One region of the Angustibacter sp. Root456 genome, then DNA from elsewhere that is predicted to be linked to it. Evidence: predicted binding sites of a transcription regulator. Region 1 holds the regulator's gene; the other holds the start of a gene.
The links. The regulator HrcA, encoded in region 1, represses chaperone genes, less so after heat shock. The targets are predictions, from matches to a motif close to GNTNGCACTCGGNNNNNCCGAGTGCNANC.
Positions count from the first base shown of each region.

Region 2: a site for HrcA is predicted at 2,805-2,833, ahead of ASD06_RS00710 (acetolactate synthase large subunit). Genes of this name have one in related genera too.

Region 1 is NZ_LMER01000003.1:81,855-86,634, forward strand. It holds gene ASD06_RS04250 (DUF3097 domain-containing protein) at 5-880, opposite strand; gene ASD06_RS04255 (Pr6Pr family membrane protein) at 911-1,555, shown strand; gene hrcA (heat-inducible transcriptional repressor HrcA) at 1,605-2,624, shown strand; gene dnaJ (molecular chaperone DnaJ) at 2,705-3,826, shown strand; gene ASD06_RS04270 (16S rRNA (uracil(1498)-N(3))-methyltransferase) at 3,831-4,574, shown strand; gene ASD06_RS04275 (peptidoglycan-binding protein) at 4,587-4,780, opposite strand, start outside.
Region 2 is NZ_LMER01000001.1:136,680-141,459, forward strand. It holds gene ilvC (ketol-acid reductoisomerase) at 1-376, opposite strand, end outside; gene ilvN (acetolactate synthase small subunit) at 461-973, opposite strand; gene ASD06_RS00710 (acetolactate synthase large subunit) at 975-2,714, opposite strand; gene ilvD (dihydroxy-acid dehydratase) at 3,155-4,780, opposite strand, start outside.

The sequences.
Region 1 (4,780 bases):
GCGGTCAGCCGTCTTCGGGATCTGCCGTCACGAAGTCGATCAGCTCCTCGACCCGGCCGAGCAGCGCCGGCTCGAGGTCGGCGTACGACCGCACGGTCGCGAGGATGCGCTTCCACCCCTGGGCGACGTCCACCTGGGTGGCGTGCGGCCAGCCGAGGTGGGCCAGCACGCCGCGCTTCCACTCGACGTCGCGGGGGATCGACGGCCACACGTCGAGCCCCAGCCGCTCCGGCCGCACCGACTGCCAGACGTCGACGAACGGGTGGCCGACGACGAGCAGGTGCGGTGCGAACCGGCGCTGCGCCACGGCCTCGGCCACCAGCCGCGACTCCTTCGAGCCGGGCACGAGGTGGTCGACCAGGACGCCGAGCCGGCGGCCCCGCTCGGGGGCGAAGTCGCGCACCGCCGCCGCGAGGTCGTCGACGCCGTCGAGCATCTCGACGACGACGCCCTCGACGCGCAGGTCGTCGCCCCAGACCTTCTCGACGAGCTCGGCGTCGTGGCGTCCCTCGACCCAGATGCGCGAGCCTCGAGCGAGCCGCGCCCGCGCGTTCTGCACGGCGGTGGAGCCGCTCGCGGTCCTGGTGGGCCGCTGCGCAGCGGCAGCAGCCGCCACCGGCCGGGTCAGCACCACCGGCCGCCCGTCGACGAGGAAGCCCGGGCCCAGGGGAAAGCCGCGCACGCGCCCGCGCCGGTCCTCCAGGTGCACGACGTGCACACCGCCCGCCTTCTCGGTGCGCACGACGGCCCCGCACCAGCCGGTCTCGACGTCCTCGACCACCAGACCGAGCTGCGCGGCGACCTCGGTGCTGCGCCCGCGCGCCGGCACCTTCCAGTCGCCCGCGAGCACGTCGTCGCCGTATCGATCCACGGCGGCGATGCTACGAGCCTGCCGCCCTACAGTGCCGCCATGACGCTGTCTCGGGCGTGGCACGGCGCTCTGGCGCTCGTCGCCACAGCGAACCTCCTGCTCCAGCTGGTGCTCACGGCGACGGCGAGCGACGACACTCTCGGCGTGCGTCTGGTGCGGCTGGTGAGCTTCTTCACCGTGCAGAGCAACGTGCTGGTCATCGTCGCGGCGGCGACCCTGGCCCTCGACCCGGTGCGCGATGGGCGGTGGTGGCGCGTGCTGCGCCTCGACGCGCTCGTGTGCATCACCGTCACCGGCGCGGTCTACCTGGTGGTGCTGCGCCCGCTCGTGGAGCACGACGGGTGGGCTTCGACGCTGACCGACTCGGTGTTCCACTACGTGGTGCCGGCGGCCACGCTGGTGGGCTGGCTGGCGTTCGGGCCCCGGCTGCGCATCGACGGGCGCGCCGTCGCGGCCTCGCTCGGCTTCCCTCTGCTCTGGCTCGCCTACACCCTGGCTCGCGGCGCCGTGGTGCACGAGTACCCGTACCCGTTCGTCGACGTCGATGAGCTGGGCTACGGCCAGGTGCTGCTCAACTGCGTCGGCGTGGCCGTCCTGTTCATCGCGCTCGCCCTGGGGGCGTGGGGCCTGGAGCGAGTGCTGCCGCGTCGGGCGGATGCGGCGTCCGCGGCGTCGGCGCCGTAGACTTGGCACTCAGAAGCAGGGAGTGCCAGCGCGGCGGAGGAGGTGCCGGATGAGCGACGAGCGTCGGCTCGCCGTCCTGCGGGCCATCGTCGAGGACTACGTGCAGACCCGTGAGCCCGTCGGCTCCAAGGCGCTCGTGGAGCGCCACCAGCTCGGCGTCTCGAGCGCCACGATCCGCAACGACATGGCGGCGCTGGAGGACGACGGCCTCATCGCCCAGCCGCACACCAGCGCCGGGCGCGTTCCCACCGACGCCGGGTACCGCCTCTTCGTCGACAAGCTCACCGAGGTCAAGCCGATGTCGGCGCCCGAGCGGCACGCGATCGCCGGGTTCCTGTCGGGGGCCGTCGACCTCGACGACGTCGTCGACCGCACCGTCCGGCTGCTGGCCTCGCTCACGCAGCAGGTCGCGGTGGTGCAGTACCCCTCGCTCACGCGCTCGACCGTGCGCCACATCGAGCTGGTGCCGCTGGGCGCCCAGCGCCTGCTGGTGGTGCTCATCGCGGGCACCGGCCGGGTCGAGCAGCGGGTCGTCGAGACGCCGACCGTCATCGACGACGCCGTGCTCGGCGAGATCCGCGCCCGGATCAACGCCGAGTCGGCCGGCCGGCTGCTCACCGAGGCTGCGACCCGGTTGCGCTCGCTCCCTGACAAGCTGTCGCCCGACGACCGCGAGCTCGCCCGCTCGGTGGTGGGCGTGCTGCAGGACGCGCTGGTCGAGGAGCGCGAGGAGCGCGTGGTGATGTCGGGCGCGGCCAACCTCACCCGCTTCGGTCAGGACTTCCCGGGCAGCATCGGCCCGGTGCTCGACGCCCTCGAGGAGCACGTCGTGCTGCTGCGGCTGTTCGGCGAGCTGTCGGGCGACCCCAGCGCGGTTGCCGTGCGCATCGGCCACGAGATCGACCACGAGGCGCTGCGCACCACCTCCGTCGTCACCAGCGGCTACGGCACCGGGCGCGACGTCGTCGCCGGGCTGGGCGTGCTCGGCCCGACGCGCATGGACTACCCCACGACCATGGCCACCGTGCGCGCGGTCGCGCGCTACGTCTCCCGGGTGCTCGACGGGTAGGCCGCACCCCGCGCACCCCGCACCACCGCCCGCCGTCGCGCCCGGCGCGACACCCACCGACCGCGTGAAGAGAAGGACCCTTGAGCGACCACTACGAGACCTTGGGCGTGGCCCGTGACGCTACGCCTGAGGAGATCAAGAAGGCCTACCGCCGCCTGGCCCGCCAGCTGCACCCCGACGTCAACTCCGGGCCCGAGGCCGAGGAGGAGTTCAAGAACGTCAGCGCCGCCTACGACGTGCTGAGCGACCCGGCCAAGCGGGCGGCGTACGACCGCGGCGGTGACCCCTTCGGCGCCGGGGCGGCCGGCTTCGGCCAGGGTTTCTCGTTCACCGACATCATGGACGCCTTCTTCGGCGGCGGCGCGACGGGCGAGCGCGGCCCGCGTTCGCGCCAGCGCCGCGGGCAGGACGCGCTGATTCGCGTGCAGGTCGACCTGCGGGACGCCGTGTTCGGCACCGAGAAGGAGATCTCGGTCGACACCGCCGTCGGCTGCCCGACGTGTCACGGCGACGGCGCGCAGCCCGGCACCGGCACCCGCACCTGCGACGTCTGCGGGGGTCGCGGCCAGGTGCAGCACGTGCAGCGCTCCTTCATGGGCAACGTGATGACCTCGCGCCCCTGCACCACCTGCCAGGGCTTCGGCACCGTGATCTCCAACCCCTGCATCCAGTGCTCCGGCGAGGGCCGGGTGCGCTCGCGGCGCAGCCTCACGATCCGCATCCCCGCGGGTGTCGACACCGGCACGCGCATCCAGCTCGCGGGCGAGGGCGAGGTCGGCGCGGGCAACGGCCCGGCCGGTGACCTGTACGTCGAGATCGCGGTGGCGAACCACGCGACCTTCGTGCGGCGCGGCGACGACCTGCACGCCACCGTGGCGCTGCCCATGACGGCGGCGGCCCTCGGCACGAGCATCACCCTGGAGACCCTCGACGGCGAGCAGACGCTCGACATCGAGCCCGGCACCCAGTCGGGGCAGGTGACGACCCTGCGCGGCTTCGGCGTCACGCACCTGCGCGGAGGTGGCCGCGGCGACCTCGTCGTCCACGTCGAGGTCAACACGCCCAGGAACCTCGACGACGAGCAGCGGGCGCTCCTGCAGCAGCTGGCGGTGCTGCGCGGCGAGGAGCGGCCCGAGGGGCGGCTGGCCACGCACGGCAGCGGCTTGTTCGGCCGGTTGCGGGACGCCCTCAGCGGGAAGTGACGGCGTGACGGCGCCGCTGTTCCTCGTCGACGAGGGCGCGCTCGACGGCATCGGTGCGGGTGCGACGTACGTGCTCGACGGCGCGGAGGGCCGCCATGCGGCCACGGTGCGCCGGATCGGTGTGGGGGAGCGGGTCGACCTCGCCGACGGCGGCGGCGCCGTCGCGCGCTGCACCGTGACGGCGGCCGAGCCCGCGCGGCTGGTGCTGCGGGTCGACGAGCGCGATGTCGAGCCCGAGCCCGAGCCTCGCTTCGTGCTCGTGCAGGCGCTGGCCAAGGGCGATCGCGACGACCTCGCGGTCGAGGGGGCCACCGAGCTCGGCGTCGACGAGGTGGTGCCGTGGCAGGCCCAGCGCAGCGTCGTGATCTGGCGCGGCGAGCGCGGTGAGAAGGCGCGCCGCAGGTGGCAAGGCACGGTGCGCGCCGCGGCCAAGCAGGCACGCCGCGCCCGCGTGCCGCAGGTCGGCGCGCTCGCCCACGCGGACGACCTCGTGCGGCGCGTGCAGCAGGCGGCGCTCGCGGTCGTGCTGCACGAGGACGCGCAGACGCCGCTCGCGGGCGTCGAGCTGCCGGCCGCCGGTGAGGTGCTGCTCGTGGTCGGCCCCGAGGGCGGGGTGAGCCCGCAGGAGCTGGCGCGGCTCGAGGAAGCCGGCGCCGTGGCGTGCCGGCTCGGGCCTCACGTGCTGCGCTCGTCGACCGCCGGGCCGGCGGCGCTCGCCGTCCTCAGCGCCGCCGCTCGCTGGGGCTGAGCCCTCCGCCGCTCAGCGGACGGCGTTCAGCAGTCGCCAGGTCTTGGGCCCCACCATGCCGAGGCCCTGCAGGCCGTGGCTGCGCTGGAACGCGCGGACGACGGCGAACGTGTCGTCCCCGAAGTCGCCGTCGACGTCGAGCGCCCGCCCGCCCAGCACCGCGTGGTGGTTCTCGGCGGCGAAGTTCAGCCGGGCCTGGATCCACT
Region 2 (4,780 bases), on a different contig from region 1:
CGACGTCCACGCCGTCCGGCGGGGTGATGTAGCCGAAGCGGATGTTGAACCCGTGACCGAACAGCAGGGCCTTGCCCTCGGACAGGTGCGGCTCGATCGCCTCGGTGTAGACGTGCCGCTGCACGTGGTCGGGCGTGAGGATCACGATCACCTGGGCCTCGGACGCCGCCGTCGCCGGGTCGACGACCCGCAGACCCTCGGCCTCGGCCTTGGCCCGGCTGCGACTGCCCTCGGGCAGGCCGACGCGCACGTCGACCCCGCTGTCGCGCAGGTTGAGCGCGTGGGCGTGGCCCTGGCTTCCGTAGCCGATCACCGCGACCTTGCGGTCCGCGATGGCAGCCAGGTCGGCGTCGTCGTCGTAGTACATCTCGGCCACGGTGGGCGCTCCTTCGGTTCGTTGCGTTACAAGGGTTCTGGGGACAAGCCAGTGCTAGTCGGTGCGAGGCGGTGCGAGGCGGTGCTAGGCGGTGCGTAGGGCGCGGTCGCTCATGCTTCGCGGACCCCGGCCGACGGCGACCAGGCCCGACTGCACGAGCTCGCGGACGCCGAACGGCTCGAGCACCCGCAGCAGCGCCGCGAGCTTCTCGGCGTTGCCGGTGGCCTCGATGGTCACGGCGTCGGTCGACACGTCGACCACCTTGGCGCGGAACAGCTGCACGGTCTCGAGCACGTGCGAGCGGGTCTGCAAGTCGGCCCGCACCTTGACGAGCAGCAGCTCGCGCTGCACCGACGCAGCCGGTTCGAGCTCGACGACCTTGATCACCTCGACCAGCTTGTTGAGCTGCTTGGTGACCTGCTCGAGTGGCAGGTCCTCGACGTCGACGACGACGGTCATGCGCGAGATGTCGTCGTGCTCGGTGGGGCCCACCGCCAGGGACTCGATGTTGAAGCCCCGGCGCGAGAACAGACCTGCGATGCGGGCCAGGACGCCTGGGCGGTCCTCCACCAGCACCGAGAGCGTGTGCTTCGACATCTCACTCCTCCCTGTCCCACGTCGGGCTCATGCCCCGCGCCACCTGGATCTTGTCGTTGCTGACGCCGGCGGGCACCATGGGCCACACCATCGCGTCGCGGTGGACGACGAAGTCGACCACCACCGGTCGGTCGTTGATCGCCATCGCCTGCTCGATCGTGGCGTCGACGTCCTCGGGCCGGTCGCAGCGCAGGCCCGCGCAGCCGTACGCGTCGGCCAGCTTGACGAAGTCCGGGATCCGCCGCGCCGCACCGGTGTGCAGGTCGGTGTTGCTGTAGCGCTCGCCGTAGAACAGCGTCTGCCACTGCCGGACCATGCCGAGGCTGGAGTTGTTGATCACCGCCACCTTGATGGGGATGTTGTTGATCGTGCAGGTGGCCAGCTCCTGGTTGGTCATCTGGAAGCAGCCGTCACCGTCGATGGCCCACACGGTGCGGTCGGGCTGCCCGGCCTTGGCGCCCATGGCGGCCGGGACGGCGTACCCCATCGTGCCGAGGCCGCCGGAGTTGAGCCACGTGCCGGGCTGCTCGTAGGAGATGAACTGCGCCGCCCACATCTGGTGCTGGCCCACACCCGAGGTGAAGATCGTGTCGGGGCCACTCAGCTCGCCGAGGCGCTGGATGACGTACTGCGGGGCCAGCGTGCCGTCGTCCGGTTCGGTGTAGCCGAGAGGGTAGGTCTCGCGCCAGCCGTCGACCTCGCGCCACCAGCCCTCGTAGTCACCGACGCGGCCGGCCTGCCGCTCGCTCGACAGCGCCGCCACCAGCTCGCGGATCACCTCGCGCGCGTCGCCGACGATGGGGACGTCGGCCACGCGGTTCTTGCTGATCTCGGCCGGGTCGATGTCGGCGTGGATCACCTTGGCGTGCGGCGCGAACGTCGACAGCTGGCCGGTGACGCGGTCGTCGAACCGCGCGCCCAGGCTGATGATCAGGTCGGAGCGCTGCAGCGCGGTGACGGCCGCGACGGTGCCGTGCATGCCCGGCATGCCGAGGTTCGCCGGGTGGCTGTCGGGCAGCGCCCCGCGGGCCATGAGCGTCGTGACCACCGGGATGTTTGTGTCGTCGACGAGCCGCCGCAGCTCGGCGCTCGCGCGCGCTCGGATCACACCGCCGCCGACGTACAGCACCGGACGGCGGGCTTCGGTGATCAGGCGCGCCGCCTCGCGCACCTGCTTGCCGTGCGGGCGCGTCACCGGGCGGTAGCCCGCCAGCTCGACGCGCTCGGGCCAGTGGAACTGCGTCGTGGCCTGCAGGGCGTCCTTGCTGATGTCGACCAGCACCGGGCCCGGTCGGCCGGTGCCGGCGATGTGGAAGGCCTCGGCGATGGCCTGCGGGATCTCCGCAGGGTCGGTGACGAGGTAGTTGTGCTTCGTGATCGGCATGGTGATGCCGCGAATGTCGGCCTCCTGGAACGCGTCCGTGCCGATCGCGGACGACGACACCTGGCCGGTGATCGCGACCATCGGCACCGAGTCCATGTAGGCGTCGGCGATCGGCGTCACGAGGTTCGTGGCGCCCGGGCCCGACGTCGCCATGCAGACGCCCACGCGTCCGGTCGCGGCGGCGTAGCCCTGCGCGGCGTGCCCGGCGCCCTGCTCGTGACGCACGAGCACGTGCCGCACGGTCTCGGAGTCGAGCAGCGGGTCGTACGCCGGCAGGATCGCGCCTCCCGGAATGCCGAAGACGAGCTCTACGCCCGCGTGCTCGAGGGAGCGGACGAGGCTCTGCGCCCCCGTCATCGTCGTGCGTCCCCGCGAGAGCGTTCCGGCGACGTCCGCCGGGCTCGCGGGACGCTCGGTGCCGCTGCCGGCCTCGCCTGCTGCGCTCACGTCCTCACCCGTTCTGCTCGAGTTCCTGGTGGTGGTGCTGGTGGTGGTGCTGGTGGTGGTGCCGTGCGGAAGATCCTGGCCCGACAACGAAAAAACCCCTCGGCCCGTGGTGGGCACAGCGAGGGGTTGCGCGCGGTCCGGAGCCGGTGGACCGGCTAGACAGCGCGCTGTTCGAGTACGAGCGACGAACGCACGGTCTCACCTTCTCCGCCGGGTGCTGTCGCGTCAACTGAGCCAACCTCTTGTCTCGGTATTCGATACACAGATTCCGTACTGCGGACGTCTCCGCCATCCAGGCCGCTCCCGAGAGCGGCCTGGGTGGCGCAGAGTGGTCTGGCTGGCGGAAGGGCTCAGTCGCAGACGGCGCCTTGGGCCGCCGAGCCGACCAGGCGGTAGTACTTGGCGAGCACTCCCCGCTCGTGCTTGGGTGGCGGCGCCGTCCAGCCCTGCCGGCGCTGCTCGAGCTCGCCGTCGTCGACCAGCAGGTCGAGCCGTCCCGCGGCGACGTCGAGGCGGATGGGGTCGCCGTCCTGGACGAAGGCGATGGGGCCGCCGTCGACCGCCTCGGGCGCGACGTGGCCGACGCACAGACCGGTCGTGCCGCCGCTGAACCGGCCGTCGGTGAGCAGCAGCACGTCCTTGCCGAGCCCGGCGCCCTTGATGGCGCCCGTGACGGCGAGCATCTCGCGCATCCCCGGGCCGCCCTTGGGGCCCTCGTAGCGGATGACGCAGACGTCACCGGGGCCGAGCGTGCCGTCCTCGACGGCGTCCATGGCCGCGCGCTCGCCGTCGAACACCCGGGCCGTGCCCTCGAAGACGTCCTCGTCGAAGCCGGCGCTCTTGACCACCGCGCCCTCGGGGGCGAGCGAGCCGTGCAAGATGGTGATCCCGCCGGTGCGGTGGATCGGCGCGTTCATGGCGCGCAGCACCTTGCCGTCGACGTCCGGCGGGGCGATGTCAGCGAGGTTCTCGGCCATCGTGCGGCCGGTGACGGTGAGGACGTCGCCGTGCAGCAGGCCGGCGTCGAGCAGCGCCTTCATGACCACCGGGACGCCACCGACGTGGTCGACGTCCTTCATGACGAAGCTGCCGAACGGCTTGACGTCGGCCAGGTGCGGCACCTTCGCGCCGATCCGGCGGAAGTCCTCGAGCGAGAGCTCGACGTCGGCCTCGTGGGCGATGGCCAGCAGGTGCAGCACGGCGTTGGTGGAGCCGCCGAACGCCATGACGACGGCGATGGCGTTCTCGAACGCCTCGCGCGTGAGGATCTGGCGAGCCGTGATGCCCTGCCGGAGCAGCTCGACCACCGCTGCTCCCGAGCGCCGGGCGTAGCCGTCACGGCGGCGGTCGGTGGCTGGCGGCGCCGCGCTGCCGGGCAGCGACATCCCGAGCGCCTCGGCCGCACTGGCCATGGTGTTCGCGGTGTACATGCCGCCGCACGCGCCCTCACCGGGGCAGATCGCGCGCTCGATCGCATCGACGTCCTCGCGCGGGATGAGCCCGCGTGCGCACGCACCCACGGCCTCGAAGGCGTCGATGATCGTGACCTCACGCTCGCTGCCGTCCGACAGCTTGGCGATGCCCGGCAGGATCGAGCCGGCGTAGAGGAACACGCTCGCCAGGTCGAGCCGGGCCGCGGCCATGAGCATGCCCGGCAGTGACTTGTCGCAGCCGGCGAGCAGCACCGAACCGTCGAGGCGCTCGGCCTGCATCACGGTCTCGACGCTGTCGGCGATGACCTCCCGCGAGACCAGCGAGTAGTGCATGCCCTCGTGGCCCATGGAGATGCCGTCCGACACCGAGATCGTGCCGAACTCGAGCGGGTACCCGCCCGCGCTGTGCACGCCGTCCTTGACGGCCTTGGCCAACCGGTCGAGCGGCAGGTTGCACGGCGTGATCTCGTTCCAGCTGCTCGCGACGCCGATCTGCGGCTTGGCGAAGTCCTCGTCGCCCAGGCCGACCGCCCGCAGCATGCC